3 regions of the Pseudarthrobacter sp. RHLT3-21 genome follow, and region 1 is predicted to be linked to each of the others. Evidence: riboswitches for the same ligand, from Rfam matches in the RefSeq annotation. Region 1 holds a riboswitch; each other region holds the start of a gene.
The links. Region 1 has a riboswitch for thiamine pyrophosphate ahead of thiD (bifunctional hydroxymethylpyrimidine kinase/phosphomethylpyrimidine kinase). Riboswitches for the same ligand answer to the same signal wherever they lie in the genome.

Region 1 (7,850 bases):
AAGCCCAGCTGGCGGAGACCCTCGTGGCTGGTGGCCGAGATCTCGAAGACCCGGTAGCCGCGTGATTCCAGTTCGGGGCGGACGAATTCAGCCATGTCCTTGCCGTCCGGGAGGTCCACCTTGTTCAGGGCCACCAGCCGCGGACGGTGGTTCAGCGGAACCACTTCGCCGTCGGTACCCGCGTAGCTCATGTCCACGACGTACTTTTCCAGTTCGGCCTCGATGATGGCCAGGTCTGCCAGCGGGTCGCGGTCCGATTCAAGCGTGCCGCAGTCCAGCACGTGTACCAGGGCGGCGCAACGCTCCACATGGCGCAGGAAGTGGTGGCCAAGGCCCTTGCCTTCGCTGGCGCCCTCGATGAGGCCCGGAACGTCTGCAATGGTGAAGCGGACATCGCCGGACTGGACAACACCCAGGTTCGGGATGAGGGTGGTGAAGGGGTAGTCGGCGATCTTGGGCCGCGCGGCGGACATGGCCGCGATCAGGCTGGACTTGCCGGCAGAGGGGAAACCCACCAGTGCGATATCGGCGATGGATTTCAGTTCCAGCACAACGTCGCTGGCGTCACCCTCGATGCCCAGGAGCGCGAACCCCGGGGCACGGCGCTTCTGCGAGGACAGCGAGGCATTGCCCAGGCCGCCCTGGCCGCCGGCGGCGGCCACATATTCTGCGCCTTCGCCGACCAGGTCTGCCAGAACGGTGCCGTCCTTGGATTTGACCACGGTGCCATCCGGGACCGGCAGGATGAGGGTCTCGCCGCTCTTGCCGCCGCGCCAGTCGCCCATGCCGGACCCGCCGTTGGTGGCGTGCCGGTGCGGGGAGTGGTGGTAGTCCAGCAGGGTAGTGGTCTGGTGGTCAACGCGCAGGATGACGTTGCCGCCATCGCCGCCGTTACCGCCGTCGGGTCCGCCCAGTGGGATGAACTTCTCCCGGTGGACGGAGACACAGCCGTGGCCGCCGGTACCGCCGGATACGTGCAGTACTACCCGGTCTACAAAGCTCGCCACGTGGATCTCCTCAGTGCTTTTTCCTGGACGCCCAAGGGCGCCAAGACGATTGTAATGCGGTTAAAAGAATAGTGGAGCGGACCAAATGGCCCGCTCCACCGATTCAGAACTATTTGTTACTCTGCAGCTGCAGCAGCAACGATGTTAACAACGCGGCGACCGCGGCGGGTGCCGAACTGGACGGCTCCCGGAGCCAGTGCGAACAGTGTGTCGTCGCCGCCACGGCCAACGCCGGCGCCCGGGTGGAAGTGGGTGCCACGCTGGCGGACGATGATCTCGCCTGCGGAAACTACCTGGCCGCCGAAGCGCTTGACGCCGAGGTACTGGGCGTTGGAGTCACGACCGTTGCGAGTGGAACTCGCGCCTTTTTTATGTGCCATTTGAAATGCCTGCCTTTAAAATTCTGGGGAATCTGCTGAAGAACCTGAACAGTAACGAAGAGTTACTTGATACCCGTGATCTTGACCTTGGTCAATTCCTGACGGTGACCCTGGCGCTTCTTGTAACCGGTCTTGTTCTTGAACTTCTGGATGACGATCTTCGGACCACGGAGGTCTTCGAGGATCTCAGCCGTAACCGTTACCTTGGCCAGGTCCGCAGCAGCAGAGGTGACTTTGTCACCGTCTACCAGGAGCAGTGCGGGCAACTCAAAAGTGCTGCCGGCTCCACCGGGGACGCGGTTCAGGGTAACGAAGTCTCCAACGGAAACCTTCTCTTGGCGGCCGCCTGCGCGGACAATCGCGTACACCACTTGGGAACTCACTTCTCTCGACGTTTATTACTAAATTTGCGTGCTGAACCCGATTCCATAATTGGCTGGGTTCTCGCTGTGCCTCAACGCCGTGGGGTCGTAACCCAAGTGTTGGCGTAAGCACCGAAGATCTAGAATACGCTAATTTTGCCTTCGGCCGCAAATGAGGCTGGTTACGGTCTGTTGTCTGTGATAGGACCCACAAGCAGGTACTGCACTGACAATCCAAAACCGTGCCTGACTATCGTACAGGCCACGTGGACGCCAAACTGTCAGGAATGAATTCGCGGCGCGTCGAAGAATTCCACTTCGAACCGGGAGGACTGCCTGAACGCCACCAGCATCGCCGCCCGTTCAGCCGCGGAAGCGCTCCGGGCGGCATCGTCAGCCAAGGCGATGGCGTCGCGGGTGGCCTGCGCGAAGTCCTCGTCAGCATAGGCCCGCAGCCAGTCGGCATAAGGGTGCGCTGCAGGGGCACCGGCAGCCAGGAACTCCGCGTGGAGGGTCTGTCCCACCTCGGCGTACAACCAGAAGCACGGCAGCACCGCCGCCACGAGGACCGCATAGCTGCCGGAGGCCGAGGCTGCCAGCAGGTGGTCCACGTAGGACTTGGTGACAGGTCCAAGGACGGAGTCCACTGTCCTGGTGCTCAGCCACGTGCGGTGCAGTTCGGATTCGACCTCAAGGCATTGCCGGGCCGACTTTGCCCAGAACAGCTGCGAGGCTTCCGTGGGCGCCAGCGCACTGGCCCGGGCAAGGACACGCGAATAGCCGTTGAGGTAGATGGCGTCCTGGGCGAGGTAAAAGGCGAACTGCTCCTCAGCCAACGTGCCGGCCGCCAGGTCACGGATGAAATCCAGCCCGTAGATGGCCTGAAGATCCGGCTCCGACGCCCGACGCAGCGTCTCTGCGAATTCGCCGGCTGCCGGAACCTGCTGCATGTGGTGGAAGTGGTTGATGGGGCCGTTGCCCCCGCCCACCTCGAGCTGGTCAGAGGCCTGCAGCGCGCCAACCAGCCAAGGCTTGACCTTCCGCAATGCGGCTTCCCAGTCCCCCAGCCTGGCCTGAGCCGTGGCCATGGCCGACGACAGCGAGCAGCCGGTGCCGTGGCTGTTGCGGGTGGGGATCCTGTCCCCGCTCACTTCCACCACCTCCCGGGTAAGCAGCCCGGCGGCGTTGACCAGGGCATCCGGGCACGCACCGGCGTCGAGATGGCCGCCCTTGACCAGCACGGTGGCACCGGTCGCGGCGGACAACCGCCGCCCTTGCCCGAGCGCATCAGGCCAATCCCGCGCCTGCGGCTCCCCCACCAGGATGGCCAGTTCGGCCAGGTTGGGGGTGATCAGGTCCGCGAGCGGGAGCAGTTCCCGCAGGGCTACCTCCGCCGACTCCTGCAGCAGCCGGTCTCCGCTGGTGGCCACCATCACCGGATCAAGAACGACGACGGCGGGACGCACCTTTTCCAGCCAGTCCCGGACCACGCCTATCACCGCGGCGTCGCCCAGCATGCCGATCTTGACCGCGTCGATGGTGATGTCGTCGCTGATGGCCTCAAGCTGCTGGCCCAGAAAGGACGCCGGCGGGACGTGAACCGCCCGGACCCCCTGCGTGTTTTGGACTGTCAGGGCGGTGATGGCCGCCATGCCATAGCCGCCAAGAGCCGCAATGCTCTTGAGATCGGCCTGGACGCCCGCGCCACCTGAGGGGTCCGATCCGGCAATGGACAGCACCCGCGGAACGTCACGCAGCACCTGGACCGCAGAAGAGCGGCCTGGGGCGGGCCGGTACACAGCGGGGGTTGCCGTAGCCAGGGGCGTTGCAGGAGGAAGGACAGAAGTTGAAGCCAAAGGAGACATCCCTTCGCCGGTGCTAACCGGACAGGTTCAACGGGTGTGGATCTCAGCCGGCTCTCTGCGCGGCACCCCGTGTCAGTCACCAGCCTAGCGTTCCTCAGGACTTAACGCCGGACGCCCGGACGCAGCCCGTAATTCACGGGTACGTCCGGGCGCCGGTGTAGTGGATTGCCCTGCTGTTTGGTCAGAGCTCCGAGGCCGGAACCCCTACGCCCAGGATGATGGGCGCGTTGGTGGCCGCCGGCTTCTCAGCCACAGGAGCCTTGACGGGCTCAGGGGCCTTGGCGGCGTGGGTGTGTCCGGCGGCAGCCGCCGGAGCGGCTTCGTGATGCTCCACGGACGTGGCGTTGGCTGCGCCCTGGGCACGGCTGGCACTCCGGTTCCGCCGGGGACGGCGGGCGCGCGGCTCCTCGGTGTGGTCGGAATAATCCTTCTCCGCCACGGCAGGCTGCTGCTGCTGACGGGCAGGTCCGGCCGGCTGGCTTTCAGTTGCCTGGACTGCCGACGGCTTGCTTTCCGCCACAGGAGCCGAACCGCCAAGGTGGGCGAAGGCCTCCGCGAGGCGGTCCAGTGTCAGGGCAGGCGCGTGCGGCAGATCCTCGTGATGCTCCACGAACGGCAGCACAACCTGCTCTCCGCCGAACGTCAGCACAGCGGCCGGGCGGCCGTTGGAGTCCGTCTCGGAGCGCACGGCCGGAGCCGGCGCCGGCGCAGCGGGCAGCTGTCCCGCGGCGGCTGATGCGAGAGCCACCTCGTCGTCGTGCATGTGCGCAGCGTGGGCTGCCGCCGCAATGTTCGCAAGCGCTGCCCGCGTGGCCTCCGCCTTGGCATGGCGCTCGGAATCACTGGGTTCCGGGTGGACCGTGTGGATCTGCACCGGCGCTGCCGGTGCAGTTTCCAGCGGCTGGCCGCCCCGTCCGCGGCGGCGCTTCCGGTCAGTGCGGCCACCCGGCTGGCTGTCCGGGCGCTGACTGTCCGTGCGCACGGTGTCCGGGCGCTGATCGTTGATGCGGGGGTCCTGCCGGCTGTCCACCCGCTGCACATGGTGCTCAGCGGCTACGGTGTTGACGCGGCGGTGCTCCACGGGGTCGTCGTGGGTGACGATCCCGCGGCCCGCACAGGTTTCACACTGCTCGCCGAAGACTTCCAGGAGCCCGGTGCCCATGCGCTTTCGCGTCATCTGCACGAGGCCCAGCGAGGTCACTTCGGCTACCTGGTGCTTCGTCCGGTCGCGGCCCAGGCACTCCACCATGCGGCGGAGGACCAGGTCGCGGTTGGATTCGAGGACCATGTCGATGAAGTCGATGACGATGATGCCGCCGATGTCGCGGAGCCTCAGCTGCCGGACCACTTCTTCAGCTGCCTCGAGGTTGTTCTTGGTGACGGTTTCCTCGAGGTTGCCGCCGCTGCCGGTGAACTTGCCGGTGTTGACGTCCACCACGGTCATGGCTTCGGTGCGGTCGATGACCAGCGAGCCGCCCGAGGGCAGGAAGACCTTGCGTTCCAGGGCCTTGTGGATCTGCTCGTCGATGCGCCAGGCCGCGAAAATGTCCGTGTCCTTGGTCCACTTTTCCAGCCGGCCGACGAGGTCGGGCGCCACATAGGTGACGTAGGCCTCGATGGTGTCCCAGGCCTCTTCACCGGAGACGATCAGCTTGGAGAAGTCCTCGTTGAAGACATCGCGGACCACCTTGATGGTGAGGTCAGGTTCGCCGTAGAGCAGCTCCGGCGCGAGGATCTTGGTGGACGTGGACTGGCTTTCGATGCCCTCCCACTGCGCCCGCAGCCGGTTGATGTCGTGAGTGAGCTCCTCTTCCGAGGCGCCTTCGGCAGCGGTGCGGACGATGACGCCGGCGTGCTCCGGGAGGCGGTCCTTGAGGATGCGCTTGAGGCGGTTGCGCTCGACGTCGGGCAGTTTGCGGGAGATGCCGGTCATGGACCCGCCGGGCACATAGACCAGGTAACGGCCGGGCAGCGAGATCTGGCTGGTCAGGCGTGCACCCTTGTGGCCCACGGGATCCTTGGTGACCTGGACCAGGACGGTGTCGCCGGACTTGAGCGCGTTTTCGATCCGGCGCTGCTTGCCTTCGAGGTTAACGGCTTCCCAGTTCACTTCACCGGCGTAGAGGACGGCGTTGCGGCCGCGTCCGATGTCAACAAACGCCGCTTCCATGGACGGCAGGACGTTCTGCACCTTGCCGAGGTAGACGTTGCCGATCAGGGAGTCCTGCTGGGTCTTGGAGACAAAATGCTCGGCCAGGACGCCGTCTTCGAGGACGCCGATCTGGATTCTGTCGTCGCGCTGGCGGACGATCATCTGCCGGTCGACTGATTCACGGCGTGCCAGGAACTCAGCCTCGGTGATGACGGTGCGGCGACGGCCGGTATCGCGGGATTCGCGGCGGCGCTGCTTCTTGGCTTCGAGGCGGGTGGAACCCTTGACGGACGTGACGCGGTTGTTGACCGGCGCTTCGGTGGCGGCGCGCGGCGCGCGGACGCGGGTCACCGTGTTGGGCGGGTCGTCGCCTTCTCCGCCGGTCAGTTCCAGATCCTGGTCGCCACGGCGGCGACGGCGGCGACGGCGGGACGTCACGCCCTCATCGGCCTGCCCGGCGGATTCGTCATCAGTTTCATCGGCTGCGCCGTCGTCGCCTTCGTTATCGCCGTCAGCATCACTTTCGCCGGTGCGGCTGCGTCCGCGGCGACCACGGCTGCGGCGCCTGCGGCGGCCGTTGGCGTCGTCCGCTTCGCCGTCTTCGGCGTCGTCCTCTTCCGGCTCTTCAACCACGGCGGCGGCCGGTGCCGGGCGGACCACGGTGCTGAGGTCAGGGGCCTGGAAAAGCACAGACGTGGTGGACGCCGGCTCAAGGAACAGTGAGCTGAACGGGCTGGCAGGCTCGGCATCCGCCGGTTCTTCAGCCGGCGCGGCGGCAGCGTTGACGGCGGCAGCCTTGGCGGGTGCGACGGCGGCGGTTGCTGCGGGCGCGGCGGCCTCCGCAGCTGCGACTTCCTCTGCTTCCGGGGCCGGCGTCGCTGCAGCTTCAGGGGCTGCCTCAGGAGCTGTTGGTTCCACGGCCGCGGGGGCGACGTCGGGGGCCGAGGTTTTGCGCGTGGCCACGCGGCGGCGGCGGACAGGCTTGGTCTCCGCTGCAGCCTCAGGGGCTGCAGATTCGGCGGCGGCAGGCTCTACGGCGGAGGGCTCTACGGTGGCCTCGGTAACAATCGCGGCGGCGGGTGCTTCAGTGGCCTCAGCCGCGAAAGCCGGCAACGGCTCGGCGGTGTCCACCTTCTTACGTGCGCGGGTCCGGCGAACCGGTGCCTTGGGCTCCGGCGCGACGTCCTCAGCAGCGTCAGTCACCGGTGCGGCCTCTGCGGCCTTCGGCACTGCCTTCCGACGCGTCCGGGTGACCTTCTTGGGCGCTTCCGCAGCCTCGACGGCTTCATCATTAACGGCTGGTGCTTGTTCGTTTTCCATATGTGGCAACACTCCTGCCCCTGACGTACCGCCACATCCGGCACCCATTGGGGCACATATTGTCAAAACCCGCAGGCGTTGACAGAAGTCAAGTGGATACTCCCAGGTTCGCACCGGCAGAGGGGTGCGGCAGCCCGTGGGAGCCGTCGGCTGTGTCCTGAAACCCGTTGTTCTACACGCCACAACCAGGTGCCGACCAATGGAATTGCGGGAAGCCGGATCAGAGAATCCGAAGCCTGCCCTGCTCATCATTGGCGGTCTTGAAACAAGCCACCGGACCGGAGTCCGAATGTGGGTCGGCCTCCAGCCATGTTCATTCTCTCACACCCGGGCTGAAAGACGGCGGAAGCAAGGGCAACGGATCAGGACGTGAGGGCCCCGACTGAATGCTGCTTCCAGCCACCGGCGTTACAATCGGGGAAAGGAGCACCCGAAGCAAAGGACGCCACACACCATGCCCAGCATTTCCTCCCACGGCACCGACACGCCGGCGGCTTCCCCTGCGGCAGAGCCGTTGCCCGCCACGCCCGGGACTGTGCCGCCGATGGCACGTAACCGAGCGTTCGGCTGGCTGATGGTCATCACCGGCGCCATCGGCTGGCTGGCCTCGGGATCACTGGTCCTGGAAAAGCTCGCCCTCCTGGAGGATCCGAATCACGTAACGGCCTGCGACGTAAATCCGTGGATCTCCTGCGGCCAGGTCATGCAGACCTGGCAGAGCTCGGCGTTCGGGTTCCCCAACATGTTTATTGGCATCGTGGCGT
Region 2 (7,850 bases), 440 kb from region 1:
CCTCTACGGCATTACCGTGGAGCAACCGGCCACAGCAACGCAGGCGGACTGCCCCGTGGACCACCGGGGCCTCGAAACCGCCTGACTCCCCCAGCGACGCTCTCTCACTTCTTGCAGGTTTCTTCACGACGCTCTCTCACTTCTTTCAAGAGAGTGAGAGAGCGTCGTTGAATTAGGGGCGAAAAGTGAGAGAGCGTCGTTGATGGGCAACCCGTCAGTAGACCGGCTTCTGCGGCTCCACGTCGCGCACCCAGGCCAGGATTCCGCCGTCGAGGTGGCTGACCCGCTGGTAGCCGGCCATCCGCGCAGCCTCCAGCACGTTGGCTGACCGAGTACCGGCCTTGCAGTGGAACACAATGTCCTTGTCCTGCGGGAGTTCCGCCCAGGCCTCCCCCGCGAGGATCCTGCCCTGCGGGATCAGCACCGAGCCGTCGATGCTCACGATGTCGTGTTCGCCGGTTTCCCTGACGTCCACCAATTCGAAGTCCTTCAGGCCTGCCTTCCGGGACGCGAGCATGGTGGCCAGCTGGGTTGCCGTCACGGTGTGCTCGTTGTCTGCGGAGACGGCAGGTGTGATGCCGCAGAAAGCTTCGTAGTCCGTCAGTTCCGTAATGGGTTCCGCCGCCGGGTCCTTGGACACGCGGATCTCGCGCCAGCTGCCGCCCAGCGCATCAAACAGGGCCACCCGGCCCAGGAGTGAACGCCCGACGCCGGTGATCAGCTTGACTGCCTCGGTCACCATGAGTGATCCCACAGCAGCGCAGAGCATGCCGAAGACGCCACCCTCGCCGCAGGAGGGCACGGATCCGGCCGGCGGGGCCTCGGGGTAAAGGTCCCGGTAGGTGGGTCCGTGCTTTTCCCAGAACACACTGACTTGGCCGTCGAAGCGGAAGATCGATCCCCACACATACGGCTTGCCGAGGATGGCCGCGGCATCGTTGACCAGGTAGCGGGTGGCGAAGTTGTCCGCCCCGTCCAGGATCAGGTCGTAGTCCGCAAACAGCTCCAGTGCGTTGGAGGCATCCAGCCTGATGTTGTGCAGCCGGACCTCCACCAGCGGGTTCAGTGCGGCGATGGCATCCCGCGCGGACTCGATCTTGGGCCGTCCTACATCGGCGACGCCGTGGATCACCTGGCGCTGCAGGTTGCTGAGGTCAACGTCGTCGTCGTCGATGATTCCCAGGGTGCCCACACCCGCTGCCGCCAGGTAGAGCAGCGCAGGCGAACCCAGTCCCCCGGCACCGATGACCAGAACCTTGGCGTTCTTCAGCCGCCGCTGCCCCACCGCTCCGATTTCGGGAATGATGAGGTGCCGCGAGTAGCGTTCCACCTCGGCCGGCGTCAGTTCACCGGCGGGCTCCACCAGCGGTTTAAGCGAGACAGAGGAATCATTTGCGGTCAAAGTCGAAGCCATACTTCAATGTATGCCCCGAGATGCCGCACGGTCATATTACCGCGCAGTATTGTGTAGGTAACGGCAAGGGAAAGTAGGGCAACTGTGGTCCATGAAGCACGGGCTGACCGGGCGTCCGGTGGCGAACCGGCCGCACCTCAACGGGCCGCGGGCCAGCGGTCCGCCCGGCTTCCCCGGGATGAACGCCGGGCGCAGCTCCTCGCGGCGGCCCAGGAGGTTTTTGTCGCCAACGGCTACCATGGCGCCGCCATGGATGAAATCGCCGAAACGGCCCATGTCAGCAAACCGGTGCTGTACCAGCACTTCCCGTCCAAACGGGAGCTGTATCTTGCCCTGTTGGACAGCCATCTCGCGTCGCTGACGGACCTGATGCTCGGTGCATTGAGCTCCACTACCGACAATGACGAACGTGTCCAGGCGGTGATGCGCGCCTACTACCGCTTCATCGCCAGCGACGACCAAGCCCACCGCCTGGTCTTCGAATCGGACCTCATCAACGATCCCGATGTCAGTTCACGCCTCGAGACATTCAACAAGACGTTCGCGGACGCCGTGGCACGCGTGATTGCCGAGGACACCAAACTGCCCCCCCTGGAGGCGCAGCTTCTGGGACGCGGCCTGGCCGGCATGGCCCAGGTCAGCGCGCGTTATTGGCTTGAAACGGATGGGAACCTGGACCTCGATGTGGCCAGCGACCTCATTTACCGTTTAGCTTGGCGCGGAATCTCGCGCTTCCCCAAAGAGTCCTAGACTACAAATGAGAGACCCCAAGAAACTTTGATTGGCTGGGAGGCCCCCTTTTGGAAATTAAGATCGGCATTCAGAACATTAGCCGCGAAATCGTCCTGGAATCGGCTCAGGATGCTGACACTGTAGCCACGGTCGTTGAAGAAGCCATCACCAAGGGCACCGACCTCCGCCTCAAGGACGACAAGGGACGCATCATCATCGTTCCCGGCAACGCCCTGGGCTACGTTGAAATCGGTGCCGAAGAGGCCCGCAAGGTCGGTTTCGGCCAGTTCTAGCACGTCCGCGGCCACCCGCCTTGGCGGTTGGCCGCTGCTTTCCGAGGAGATTCCATGCTTTCGCTGACTATCGTTGTCCTGGTCACAGTGGCCGCAGGCTTTGTTGTCTGGGCCAATGACAAGCGCCACGCCCGGTATGGGACGGGGTTGCCCGCAGGTGTTGCGGTTGTGGTGGGTGCGGGCAGTTGGATCATCTTCATCGCGGCAGGTTTTGGCTATCAGCCGGGCCTGACGTGGATTCCCTGGGTCCTGCCCATGGCGCTCGGCACCGTCGCTGCCATCGGGACAGTCATCTACCTCGGGCGGACACGCGAAAGCCACGATACGCAGCGGCTGACGCAGGCGCTCAAGCTGTAGGCCGGCCCGTCTACTTACGTACCGGTGACCACCACCCAGCAGGGTGCGTGGTCACGGTCTTTTAACCCACGGGCTGGGCAGTGGCACCGAGCCGGGCGGCAGCAGCACTCACGGCCGCCGCAGCAGCGGCATCCCGCTCAGTGACCTCGCCGCCGGCGTCGTGGGACGTATATCGGAGATGCACCTTGTTGAAGCGCCAGTCAAGGTCCGGATGGTGGTTCTGCTCTTCCGCCAGGCGTCCGACGGCGGCAATCAGCTCCAGTGCGGCGGCCGCCGTCGGCGTCTTATAGACAGCGACCAGCCCGCCCAGTCTGTACTGCCAGCCAGGCATCGCGGCGAGGACGGCCTCGATCCGCTCACGCGTGAGTGTGTCTTGCTTGCCGGGCATAGCGGCCTCCTTGGCTCGTCCGGTGAGCCCGCCCGGGCGTTTGGTCGAGGGCACCCGGCCTGGAGAAATCGGCCTACAGAAATTCTGCCCGGCCTTCCATGGCCGATGACGCCAAGGCGTGCTCGCGGCGCGGAATCCTGCCGGCCGCTTTCGCCAGCCTACCGGCGATGACGGCGTGTTTGAAGGCCTCCCCCATGAGTGCCGGGTTCTGCGCACGAGTGACTGCAGTGGCCAGCAGCACGGCATCACAGCCAATCTCCATGGCCAGTGCGGCGTCGGATGCCGTGCCGATGCCGGCGTCCAGCACCACGGGCACCGAGGCGCGCGAGACGATCAGTTCGATGTTGTGTGGATTCAGGATTCCCAGGCCGGTGCCGATGGGCGCTCCGAGCGGCATGACCGCGGTGGCACCCAGGTTTTCCAGCCGCAGGGCCAGGACCGGGTCATCGTTGGTGTAGGCGAACACTTTGAAGCCCCGGTTTACAAGCTGTTCCGTAGCATCCACGAGCTCCACGGCGTCCGGCAGCAGGGTCTGCTCGTCGGCGATGACTTCCAGCTTGATCCAGTCGGTTTCCAGCGCTTCGCGGGCGAGTTCCGCCGTCATGACCGCGTCCCGGGCGGTGAAGCAGCCTGCGGTGTTGGGCAGGATCCGGATCCCGTGGTCCACCAGGAGCTGGAAAAGGGACCCCGATTCAGCCGGCGAATAGCGCCGCATGGCCACCGTGGTCAGTTCGGTTCCGGACGCCAGCAGGGCTGCCCCCAGCCCGTCGAGGCTCGGGGCGCCACCGGTGCCCATGATGAGGCGGGAGCCGAGCTCGACGCCGTCGATGACCAGCCTGTCTGCGGCCTCGGGCCGGTTCTGTGTGCTGATGTTGCTGGTTACTGTCATGGTGTCAGCCTCCCTGGACTGCTGTGACCAGTTCGACGTCGTCACCTTCGGCGAGCGCCGTGACGAACCACTGGCTGCGGGGTACTACTTCGGAGTTATGGGCGACGGCGACGCCGAGTTTCTGCCCGTCTGTCGCCTGGCCGTTGGCTGCAAGTTGACGGCCCGTGATCTGGCTGATGAGGGTGGTGATGGAGGCGTCGTCCGTCACGGAATGGCGCGAGCCGTTGAGGGTGATGTTCATGCTGATTCCTTCTGTGGGTCGAGGTCCTTCGTGCTGCTGATGTCCTTGGGTGGGGACGGTACTCCGGCCAGTCCGTGCTCTGTGCCGGCCACCTGGTGCTTTCCGGAAAAGCGGGCCGGGCTGAGCGCCCCCCATCGCGGGTCTGTCCGGCCGTCCAGCAGGTCCCGGCAGATCGCCGCCGCCGCCGGAGCAAGCAGCACTCCGTGGCGGAAGAACCCGGTGGCAACAATCAGCCCGGCAATGTTCCCCGCGTTCCCCGCGCTGTGCCCGCTGCCGGTCCCGGCTGCCCGGTCCGGTACCCTGCCGAGAAGAGGTGCGTTGTCCGGAGTCGCCGGCCTTGCCCGCGCCGTGCATTCCAGGAGTTCAAGCTCCGAGACGGCCGGCACCAGGACCTGGGCGTCACGCAGCAACTGGTAGACGCCGCCGGCCGAGACAGCACCGTCGCCGGTCCCGGCGAGCGCGTCCTCCCGCTGCGTTGCCCCGATCACCACGGTGCCGTCCTGCCGGGGAACGATGTAGACCGGCACGCCATGGACCATTCCGCGGACCGTCGAGGTGAGGAGCGGGCGCAGGTGCTGCGGAACTGCTAGTCGAAGGATGTCACCGTAGACAGGCCGCAAGGGCAGCTGCAGTCCTTCCGGGAGGCCATCCAGCGACGCCGCCTGCAATCCGTTGGCCACGATGGTCTCGCGCGCTTGGACGGTTCCGCCGTGGGCGAGCTTCACGCCGCTGACGCGGCCGTCCTCCCAGAGAAGGGCAGCGGCCCGCTGGTCAACGGCAAATCCCCCGCGGGCACCTGCCACGGCGGTTCCTGCTCCCGGTTCGTGGACGGCCAGGACTTCCTGGAGGCACGCCACCAGTTTCCGTGGATCCACCTGGTGGTCGGCGGGGATGTCCAGGGCGCAGGATATTGCCGGGCTGAGCAGGGATTCCCTCGTCCTGGCCGCACGGACGGTCAGGGGTTCCACCACCAGGCCGCTGGCCTGCTGCACGGCCCGGAGGTCCATCAGCGCCCGGCGGTCCGCAGCGTCCGCGCCGATGGCGAGGGTCGGCGTCGTCAGATATCCGGTCTCTCCAGCCCCCGCCAGGGCGAGGTCTGCCGCGAAGGCAGGCCACAGGCCGGAGGACGCCAGCATCAGCTCCAGGAGGTCTTCCTCCTGGTAATGCAGTTCGCTCACAGGGGCAAGCATGCCGGCGGCTGCCCAGCTGGCCCCGTTCCCGGGCGCGTCATCGATCAGCACGACGGAACGGCCGGATCGCCGGGCCTCCCAGGCTATGGCGTGGCCGATGACTCCGCCGCCGATGACTGCCACGTCGGCGTGCAGCACGGCGGCCGGGCTGGCTGATGCAGTCTCAGGTTGGTTGCTTATTGCGGGGGGCATATGGTTCCTTCCCTACGCCGGTACTAGCCGGATCAGGTCAAGCGGTCGGCTCTGACGCCCTCTCAGCCCGGCCGCTTTGTGACGGCTGCATCGGGCTCCCGCAGTACCCGCCCAGTTTAGGGGAATTAGGCTGGTTTCCATGAACGCGCAATCTTTCGCCGCTGCAGGCACGTCCTCCGCCGCCTCTTCCACCCCCACATCCTTGACCGGAACAGACCCCACCGACGGCATAGACACGGGCCTCCCGCACAGCGCCAGGCTGTATCTGTGCACCGACGCGCGCCGTGACCGCGGGGACTTTGGCGAGTTTGTGGACGCGGCTTTTGCCGGCGGCGTCGACATCATCCAGCTCCGCGACAAGGCGATCGAGGCGGCGGAAGAGCTGGAGCTGCTGGCCGTGGTTCAGGCGGCGGCCGAACGTCACGGAAAGCTGTGGGCCGTCAACGACCGTGCCGATATCGCGATGCTGTCCAGCGCCCCCGTCTTCCACATCGGGCAGAAGGACCTGCCGGTCGCGTCCGCCCGCACCCTGCTCGGGGCCCCCGCGGCGATCGGGCTTTCCACACACACCGCCGAGCAGATTGAAGGCGCCATCCGGCTGTCCGGCGGGCTGACGTCCGAACGCGGCCTGGACTACTTCTGCGTCGGACCGGTCTGGGCCACTCCCACCAAACCCGGCCGGGCCGCCGTCGGCCTTGACCTGGTGCGGTACGCGGCGGATGCAGTCCGCGCTGCCGGTGGCACCCCGGCCACTTTCCCCTGGTTTGCCATCGGAGGCATCGATCTCGGCAACGTGGAGCAGGTGGTGGAGGCCGGTGCCGGCAGGATTGTTGTGGTGCGTGCCATCACCGAGGCCTCCGATCCCGCAGCGGCGGCGGCGGCGCTCCTGGCGGCCCTGGACGCGGGCGCATCCTGAGAATCCCCCGCGTCGCGGACGGCGGGCGTGCACGATCCGTGGAAATCGGGCTAACCTGACTTTCGTGTCACATCATCGGTTGGCCCCCAATGTCCACGAGCAGACCAACGACCTCGCGGCGGCACTGAGCGCCCTGCGGACCGAGCTGGAACTACCGGGACCCTACCCGGCGGAGGCGGTCCGGGACGCGGAAACGGCAGTGGCCGCGCACGAGTTGCCCGGCGCCGACCTGACGGACGTGGACTTCCTCACCATCGATCCGGCGTCGTCCACTGACCTGGACCAGGCCCTGTTCATCGAGCGCGCGGGCCCTGGCTACCGGGTGCTTTACGCCATCGCCGACGTGCCGTCCTTTGTCCGCCCCGGCGGCGGACTGGATGCAGAGACCCGGCGCCGCGGCCAGACGTTTTACGCCCCGGACGGCCGTATCCCGCTGCACCCGGAGGTCATCAGCGAAGGGGCCGGCAGCCTCCTGGCCGGGCAGCTCTGTTCCGCCTATGTGTGGGAGTTCGGGCTGGACGACACCGCACAGGTCTCCGCGGTGAGTGTCCGCAGGGCCACCATCCGCAGCCGGGCCAAGCTGAGCTACAAGGGAGTCCAGGCCGAACTCGACGCCGGGACGGCCGGCCCTGTCCTGCAGCTCCTGAAGGAAGTAGGGCTCAAGCGCGTTGAACTGGAGCGGCAGCGTGGCGGCGCCAGCCTGAACATGCCCGAGCAGGAAATCGTGCAACTGCCCGACGGCGGCTACCGGATTGCCGCGGCGCCGCAGCTTCCGGTGGAGGACTGGAACGCCCAGATTTCCCTGATGACCGGGATGGCGGCGGCAAACCTGATGTTGGCGGGAAAAGTGGGCATACTGCGCACCATGCCCGCGCCGGACGAGCGCTCCCTGCGTCACTTCCGCATCCAGACCGAGGCCTTGGGCAAGCCATGGGACGGAAAAATCAGCTACGGCGAATACCTCCGCAGCCTTGATCCGACCCAGCCCCGGCAACTGGCCATCCTGCACTCCGCCGGCATGCTGTTCCGCGGCGCCAGCTACACGGCGTTCGACGGCATCGTGCCGGACGACGCGATCCAGTCCGCCATCGGCGCCGCCTATGCCCACACCACAGCACCACTCCGGCGCCTGATCGACCGCTTTGTCCTGGTGATTTGCGAAGCCCTGAGCAACGGCAAGCAGGTACCGGACTGGGCACGGGAAGCCCTGCCGTCACTGCCGGAGATCATGGCCGGAT
Region 3 (7,850 bases), on a different contig from region 1:
TCCTCCGGCGCGCGCAGTTCTGACGGCTTGGTGGTCACATCCACCAGCCGGGTGCGGCCGTTGCGCGCCACGTACTCCTCGGAAACCTCCAGCTTCTGGCCCATCTGTTCCAGCGTGGCCAGCTCGATCTCCATGAACTCGATGGGCACGCGCCGAATGGTCACCTCCGAGTTGGTGACGATGCCGGCGGTGATGAGGCTCATCGCTTCGATGGGGTCCTCGGACGGGAAATATTCGATGTCGACGTCGATGAGCGGCCGGCCGGTGATCTTCAGCGTGGTGGTGCCGACGCCGTCGATCTTCACACCCAGCATCTCGAGGTAGAAGCAGAGGTCCTGGACCATGTAGTTGGGGCTGGCATTGCGGATGACGGTGGTGCCGCGGCGGTGCGCCGCTGCCATGATGGCGTTCTCGGTCACGGTGTCCCCGCGCTCCGACAGTACAAACGAGCGATTTTCGACGTCGGGCCGCGGAGCCTGCACGGCGTAGAAACCCGCCGTTGCTTCCACAGACAGCCCGAACTGGCGCAACGCCTGCATGTGCGGTTCCACGGTGCGCGTGCCCAGATCGCAGCCGCCGGCATAGGGCAAGCGGTATTCCGAGGATTCGTCCAGGAGCGGGCCCAGCAGCATGATCACGCTGCGCGTGCGGCGCGCGGCGTCCACATCCATGGCTTCAAGGTCCAGGACGGCAGGGCGGCGGAGCTGGAGGTCGGTGTCGTTAAGCCACGTGCATTCGACTCCGATGCTGGTCAGGACCTCCACGATCCGGTTGACCTCTTCGATCCGTGCGAGGCGGCGCAGTACGGTGGTGCCGCGGTTGATCAGGCTGGCGCACAGCAGCGCCACACCGGCGTTTTTGCTGCTGTTGACGTCCACTGCCCCGGACAGGGTGCGGCCGCCTTCAATCCGCAGGTGCGTCATCTGCGGCTTGCCCACTTTGACGATGCTGCGGTCGAGAATCGATTCGAGCCGCTGGATCATCTTCAGGCTCAGGTTCTGCTTGCCCTGCTCCATCCGGGCGACGGCGCTCTGGCTGGTACCCAGCTCCGCGGCAAGCTGACCCTGGGTCCAGCCCTTCTCAGTTCGGGCGTCCCTGAGGGTGGCGGCTACGTGCTCGGCAGTTTCCTGAGTCATAACAAAAAAATATCACAGATGAGCTATTTGATGGGATACGACCCGGAATGGCGTACCTATCTCCCAGGAATACCCGACTCATGAGATAGTCGCCCTTTTGTGGTTGTCCTTGACCCCGCCCCCGCCCGGCGGGAGACTGAAACATCGGGTGAACCCGATCAGCGGAAGAATGTCATGCAGGAGGCCAGCCATGTATGGGCATGCGGCTACAGCATCCCGTGCTTTGGCGTGTGCCATATTGTGCTTGCTCATGGCCCTGTGGGGGATTACCGTGGCGCCGGTGTCCGTGGCCGCCCCGTCACCCGGCGAGGGCGCCGAGCTGGCATTGGGTAACGATGTCTCGTGGCCTCAGTGCAACACGGCGCTTCCCGTCGCTCCAGCTTTCGGGATCGTGGGCGTGAACAATGGCCTTGCTAACACCACTAACCCCTGCCTCGTCGAACAGCTTCGCTGGGCCGAAGCCATCACGGTGAACCCGACCGATCAGCCGTCCGTCGCCCTTTACGTCAACACCGCCAACCCGGAGCTCGCTGGCTCCTGGTGGCCCACCAGTAACAGCTACCCGGAATCCCCGGCCGCATCCAACCCCTACGGCACCTGCCAGGACAAGGACGTTGGCACGGCGTGCGCCTATATGTACGGCTACGCCAAGGCGTACGACGACGCGTACATCCGCGGCATCAGCAGCCCCTCGGACTACCTGTGGTGGCTCGATGTTGAAACCGGCAACAGCTGGTCCCTCGACAAGAATGCCAACCGTGCCGTCCTGGAAGGTATGACCGACTTCTTTCACAGCATCGGCGCCGACGTCGGCATCTACTCGTCGGCCCATCAATGGGGACAGATCGTGGGCACCGTAAGCAGCTCCAGCAACCTTTATGCCCTGCCCAACTGGCTGGCAGGAGCCAGCACGGCCTCCGGAGCCAACGCCAACTGCTCTAATGCGCCGTTGACCGCAGGCGGCACGGTCACCCTGACCCAGTTCGTCTCCAGGGACTTCGACTACGGTTACTCGTGCATTTAGCAACCGCTGCCCCGTTGCCAGAATCCAGAACCCGAACCCGCACCAACTAACGCCAGACGAAGTTCCAGGTCCCCATCCCGGCTGCGGCAACCACAGCAGCCGCCGCGATCAGCACGCCGCCCACCAGCACCCAGGCGTCCAACGGCGAATACGTGGATTCCCGGGCCCACGTCCGCTGCCCGGTGCCAAAGCCGCGTGCTTCCATGGTGATGGCCAGCCGGGACGCGCGGCGGATGGCCTGGACCAGGAGCCCAAAGCTCTGCCCAAGTGTGGCCCGCAGCCGTTGCAGCGGGCTGCCCTGCGAGCCCACGCCGCGGGCCCGCCGCGCCATGCCGATGGTCTGCCACTCCTCGGCCATAAGTCCCACCAGGCGCATCGCTGCCAGCGTGCCAAGGACAAACCGGTGCGGCAGCCGGGCCTTCTGGGCCAGCGCATCGGCGAGGTCGGTGGGGTCTGTGCAGGTCATGAGCAGGATCGCCGGGAGGGCAATCGCGAGTCCGCGCAGCATAAAACCGATTCCCAGCTGCAGGGAACCTTCGCTGATGGACCAGATCCCGACGTCGAGCAGTGCAGCACCGCCGTCCGCCGCGACGATCGCCGTGCTCCAGCCGCCGAGGGCTGCGGCGATGATGAGCGGCCAGCCGCGCTGCCACAACAGGCGGAGCGTGAGGCCGGCCAGCGGAAAGAGCGCCAGTTCCGCCACGAGCGCGGTGGTGGCTGATACCCAGTCAATGGATAGCGCAAGCACCAGTGTGATGAGGAAGACGACGGCGAACTTGGCCAGCGGGTTGGCGCGCGTCAGCAGCGCGTGGTTGCCGCGGAGGGTCAGGGCAGCCCTCATGCCGCACGTGCTTCCTGGCGGGCGCCGCCGCGAGAGGCCGGGCCAAGCCGCAGTTCGGCCCCGCCCAGGACGGCGCTGAATTCCTGGTCGTGGGTCACGGAAACCACGGAGGTCCCGGCGTCGAGCAATTCCGAGAGGAAGGATGCGAGCTCGGCCCAGGTGTTGGCGTCCTGGCCGAAGGTCGGCTCGTCGAGCACCAGCACACGCGGGTGTGCAGCCAAGACCGTGGCCACCGACAGGCGCCGCTTCTCGCCGCCGGACAACGTGTACGGATTGGCGTCCACCAGGTGCGTCAGGCGCAGCCGTTCCAGCAGCTCATCAACCCGCTCCTCGCCATGCCCCAGGTGCCGCGGGCCGAACATCAGCTCGTCCAGCACCCGGCCGGTAACAAACTGGTGCTCGGGCTCCTGGAACACGGTTCCGATGCGGGAAATCAGCTGGTTGGCTTTCCATTTGAAGGGATTGATCCCGGCCCCCTCGGAAAGCTCGACAGCGGCGGACACCTTCCCCGCCACCGGCGCCAAAAGTCCGGCGAGCGTCAGCGCAAACGTTGACTTGCCGGCGCCGTTGGGCCCCGTGACGGTGAGTGCGTGGCCGGAACGGACCTGGGCCGTGATGCCCGACTGCACCGGCACGGGCGGGATGGTCCGGAGGCCGCGGCGCCGCGGACGCTCGCGGGAGACGGCCAGGTCCTCAGCGGCCAGCAGCAGGTCACCGGAGCCTGTGGACGCACGGCGGCGGGTTGCCGGAACATACCCCGGCACCCACACGCCCGCGCCGATCAGCATGTCCCGCGCCTCCGCGAGCACCTGGTCCGGCGGCCCGTCCAGCAGGACTGCGGACGTACCGGCGGAACTTCCAGCGGAGCCCGCTGCGGAGCCCGGCTGGAGCACCACAATCCGGTCCACCAGGTCCTTCCACACGGACACGCGATGCTCCACCACAACGAGTGTGGCGCCGGTCTTGTCCAGGCAGCGGCCCACGGCGTCGCGGACTTCCAGCACACCGGCGGGATCAAGGTTTGCAGTGGGCTCGTCCAGCAGGATCAGCCCGGGCCGCATCGCGAGGATACCGGCCAGAGCCAATCGCTGCTTCTGCCCTCCGGACAGGGCCGACGTCGGGTGGTCCAGCGGCAGCCCGGCGGCACCGGGCCCGCCGTCGGCGTTCAAACCGGCGCCGTTGGCGTTCAAACCAGCTCCGCCACCCACGCGGCCCCCGGCACTTCGGAGGCCGACGTCGTCGAGCGCTTCATGGACGCGCCGCCAGATCTCGTCCGGCGGAACGGCGAGGTTCTCGGCGCCGAAGGCGACGTCGTCGCCCAGGCGCGACAGAACCACCTGCGTTTCCGGGTCCTGCTGCATCAGCCCCGAGCGGCCGCGCTGCCCGCGGGGCACCACGCCGTCGATCAGCAGCGAACCGGTTTCGTCGGCGTCGTCCCCTTCATCCCCCAGCACCCCGGCGAGCGCGTGCAACAGCGTTGACTTGCCCGCGCCCGAGGGGCCCAGCAGCAGCACCCGCTCGCCGGGAGCGATCTCGAGGTCGAGCCCATGGACGGCGGGGGCGGAACGTCCGGCATGCCGCCAGCCCCAGCCACGGGCGGACACCGCGGCGGGGCGCACTCCGGAAGCGCCGGCGTCGGAAGCGGTCATCAGTTGAAGACGGGCTCCGAAGCTGCCTTCCGGGACGCGAACGAGCTCAGCACGCCGGTCCTGGCCAGGCCGCGGGTGGCGATCCAGGACAAGGCGCCCGCTATCACTGCGCCGGAGATGGTGCAGAACACGATGTACGCGAGCTTGTCGGCGGGCTCGTAGGCGATGTTCCAGCCCCACGGCAGGAAGGAGTCATTGAGGCCGCAGAACAGTCCGGCGCCGGCACCGGCCAGCAGCGCGGCGATGAGGTTGTACTTCTGGTGCAGGAAGGACTTGAACCGGACGTTGCCGTACACCAGCAGGAAGAACACCAGTTCGGCGCCCAGGCCCTGCAGGATTCCGGAGATCAGCACCGTGGCGCCGTATTGGGAGCCCATGATGAGTTCGCCGGTGGCGGCCACCGCTTCGCAGAAGAGCGCCGCGCCGGGCTTGCGGATGATGAGCATGCCCAGCACCGCCGGGATCATCCAGCCGCCGGCGATCAGGCCGGTCAGCGGGGGGTAAACGGCGTTCATGGGGGCGGAAATGATGCCGGCGCCCTGGGACCAGGCCCAGAAGATCACGCCGCCGGTGATGGCGATGAGCGCCGCCACCACGATGTCCACAACGCGCCAGGTATTGCCGGTCTTTTTGATTGCTGCAGTTGTCATTCGGTCCTCCTGAGGAACAGGAGGGGAAAGTACCAGGTGTGCGGCGCTGCCGCCGTTTGCCGGACACTTCGAGAACTCGACTCCCTTGCGCCGGTACTAACCGGATCAGGTTCGAGGGTCTGCGGCTGTCCGCACTCTCAGCGCCCGTCTTCGGTCCCCCGGCAAATGCCAGTGATGTCCGACGGCGGCGCTCCCCTGTCGTTAATAAATCTGCCCTGATGGGCATTGTCCAGTTTACACCGCGGGCGGGGTAGATTGTGGGCCATGACTGCCAACAACCCGACTGTGACTGCCTTCAATCCCGACTCGAGAGTGGCCCAGGCGGAGGGGCTGCTTGAGGCGCTGATCGCCCGGATCGAGGCCGAGATCAGCGAGCTGCAGTTTCCGCATTTCACCAAGGACGATTCCCTCAACCTGGGGCTGCTCCTGGTGGAGCTGGGAAAGACGCGCCGGCTGCCCATCGCGATAGACATCACCAAGGGTGACCAGGTGCTGTTCCACGTGGCCCTGGACGGCGCCACCCCGGACAACGAGCACTGGATCCGGGCCAAGCAGCGCACCGCCGCCAGGTACGAGATCCCGTCGTTGCTGGTGGGACTCCGTGGCAGGCTGCACGGAGGCCGCATCGAAGACCACGGCTGGTTCGACGAATCGACTTACGCACCGCACGGCGGCTGCTTCCCGGTCTACGTCGCCGGCGTTGGCGCCGTGGCCACGGTGACGGTCTCAGGCCTGCCCCAGCAACAGGACCACGACCTCGTGGTGGAGGCGCTGCGGGAGATTCTGGAGTCCATGCAGCCGGGTTAGGCTAAAGACAATCCCGGATCCGCTCACAAGGAGTTCAACGAATGAACCTGTTCATCAAGCTGCTCGGCACCGCAATCAGCCTCGGCGCCGGATTCGTCGGCACCAAGATGGTCAATACCGTATGGGAAAAGTCCACCGGCCGGAAGCCTCCCACCGGCAAAGACGAAGACACCCCCACGAGCCTCCGCTCGGCGCTGACGTTCGCGCTCATTTCGGCCTCCGTCAGCACCATCATCCAGGTGCTCGCCAACCGCGGCACGCAGCGGGCCATCACCCGCTTCGCCAAGTCCCAGGACATCGTCTAACCGCACCACCACCCCGGAGTTTTTGTCCAGATAACGGCCTCTAACCGTCCGTCAAACCGTGTTATCTGGACAAAAACTCGCGCGGGCGGCGTCACTCACGCGGGACGGTCCGGACGGTGGGTGACGCTCAGTCCCGCCGGCCGCCGTCGGACGCTTCATCCCGGGAGGACTCATCCCGGGCCGATTGTGCCGCCTTCTGGACCACGGCGTCGAGTTCATCGGAGCTGAGGAGCTCGCGGTGCAGGTGTTTGGTGCGGTAGCCGGCGCGGCCCACCATATGGGCGGAAACCGGCACGGTCAGCAGCTGGAAAATCCAGGCCACCAGCAGCACCGGCCACACCCACCAGGTGCGCAGCTGCAGACCGATGGCCGCAAGGAGCAGGAACAGCCCCAGCACCTGGGGCTTGGTGGCCGCGTGCATACGGCTCAGCAGGTCCGGGAAGCTGAGCAGCCCGACGGCGGCGGCGAGCGACATGAGGGCACCCACCACCAGGAATACCGCCGACACGGTATCGATGACGCTGTCAACCACGGTGGCCTCAGGATTCATTGGCTTGCTCCCGCCGGTCGGCCACAAAGCGGGCAACGGTCACTGACCCGATGAAGCCGACGATGGACAGCGCCACCAGCGGCATCAGGTTGTTCAGGTGCCGGTTGACGGCCATGTCGATGCACAGGGCCGCGCCGAGGATCGCGAGCAGGACGTCGGAGGCCAGCACCCTGTCCAGCAGCGACGGGCCGCGGGAGATCCTGATGATGGCTCCCGCCGCTGCCAGCGAAAGAATGACTGCCGTGACAGCCAGGACGGTCTGCATCATGCTGCGGCCTCCTGCCGGATTGCTTCGAGTTCGTCGCGGGTGCCCATGATCCTGATCAGGCCCGCTTCGATGGAGCGGACTTCCCTGCGCAGGTTTTCGACCTCTTCCGGGCTGCTGACGTTGAGCGCGTGGAGGTACAGGGTGGACGTTGACCGGTCCACTTCCACCACCAGGGAGCCCGGGATCAGCGAGGTCACGTGCCCCACTGCGGTGACCATCAGATCCTGGTGGCTCCGCAACGGCACCGCGACGACGGCATTGACCACCCGCGGGCCACGGACAGCCGCCAGATACATCACCTCAACACTGGCGGCCGCCACCCTGCCCAGGAAACGCAGGGCGAAAGGAACTGCGTGAAGGATGTTGAAGCGGCCGCTGAGTTCCACCGGCGGCAGGTAGAACATCCGGGCCACGAGCACTGCCAGTAACGCGCCGAAGAGCAGGTTGCCGGGGCTGAAGTCCTGCCACAGGGCACCCCACACAATCACCAGCCATACCAGCAGGGGCACCTCCTGGCGCAGGGAAATCCGGCGGCGGCTCATTTGCCCCCTCCGTCTTTGAGGGCCAGCGGGGGAACGGGCGTGTCCTCACCCAGTACGGCCTGGATGTAGGCGGACCTG

Region 2: it holds a riboswitch for thiamine pyrophosphate, as region 1 does, so the genes downstream of both, thiO (glycine oxidase ThiO) here and thiD (bifunctional hydroxymethylpyrimidine kinase/phosphomethylpyrimidine kinase) in region 1, are expected to answer to the same signal.
Region 3: it holds a riboswitch for thiamine pyrophosphate, as region 1 does, so the genes downstream of both, AC50YA_RS12635 (ECF transporter S component) here and thiD (bifunctional hydroxymethylpyrimidine kinase/phosphomethylpyrimidine kinase) in region 1, are expected to answer to the same signal.

The regions. Positions count from the first base shown of each region.
Region 1 is NZ_JBWZCI010000001.1:510,304-518,153, reverse strand. Features, by position in the region: gene obgE (GTPase ObgE) at 1-1,007, opposite strand, end outside; gene rpmA (50S ribosomal protein L27) at 1,124-1,387, opposite strand; gene rplU (50S ribosomal protein L21) at 1,450-1,758, opposite strand; gene thiD (bifunctional hydroxymethylpyrimidine kinase/phosphomethylpyrimidine kinase) at 2,031-3,614, opposite strand; TPP riboswitch at 3,597-3,694, opposite strand; gene AC50YA_RS02435 (Rne/Rng family ribonuclease) at 3,796-7,086, opposite strand; gene AC50YA_RS02430 (vitamin K epoxide reductase family protein) at 7,541-7,850, shown strand, end outside.
Region 2 is NZ_JBWZCI010000001.1:74,675-82,524, reverse strand. Features, by position in the region: gene AC50YA_RS00430 (glutamyl-tRNA reductase) at 1-85, shown strand, start outside; gene moeB (molybdopterin-synthase adenylyltransferase MoeB) at 215-1,414, opposite strand; gene AC50YA_RS00420 (TetR/AcrR family transcriptional regulator) at 1,499-2,164, shown strand; gene AC50YA_RS00415 (DUF3107 domain-containing protein) at 2,215-2,439, shown strand; gene AC50YA_RS00410 (hypothetical protein) at 2,494-2,796, shown strand; gene AC50YA_RS00405 (4a-hydroxytetrahydrobiopterin dehydratase) at 2,858-3,184, opposite strand; gene AC50YA_RS00400 (thiazole synthase) at 3,258-4,073, opposite strand; gene thiS (sulfur carrier protein ThiS) at 4,078-4,314, opposite strand; gene thiO (glycine oxidase ThiO) at 4,311-5,696, opposite strand; TPP riboswitch at 5,689-5,808, opposite strand; gene thiE (thiamine phosphate synthase) at 5,836-6,612, shown strand; gene AC50YA_RS00380 (RNB domain-containing ribonuclease) at 6,677-7,850, shown strand, end outside.
Region 3 is NZ_JBWZCI010000010.1:32,965-40,814, reverse strand. Features, by position in the region: gene AC50YA_RS12655 (UDP-N-acetylglucosamine 1-carboxyvinyltransferase) at 1-1,136, opposite strand, end outside; gene AC50YA_RS12650 (glycoside hydrolase family 25 domain-containing protein) at 1,387-2,160, shown strand; gene AC50YA_RS12645 (energy-coupling factor transporter transmembrane component T family protein) at 2,207-3,001, opposite strand; gene AC50YA_RS12640 (ABC transporter ATP-binding protein) at 2,998-4,650, opposite strand; gene AC50YA_RS12635 (ECF transporter S component) at 4,650-5,300, opposite strand; TPP riboswitch at 5,365-5,507, opposite strand; gene AC50YA_RS12630 (heme-degrading domain-containing protein) at 5,565-6,107, shown strand; gene AC50YA_RS12625 (DUF4235 domain-containing protein) at 6,149-6,412, shown strand; gene mnhG (monovalent cation/H(+) antiporter subunit G) at 6,540-6,962, opposite strand; gene AC50YA_RS12615 (MrpF/PhaF family protein) at 6,952-7,230, opposite strand; gene AC50YA_RS12610 (Na+/H+ antiporter subunit E) at 7,227-7,772, opposite strand; gene AC50YA_RS12605 (Na+/H+ antiporter subunit D) at 7,769-7,850, opposite strand, start outside.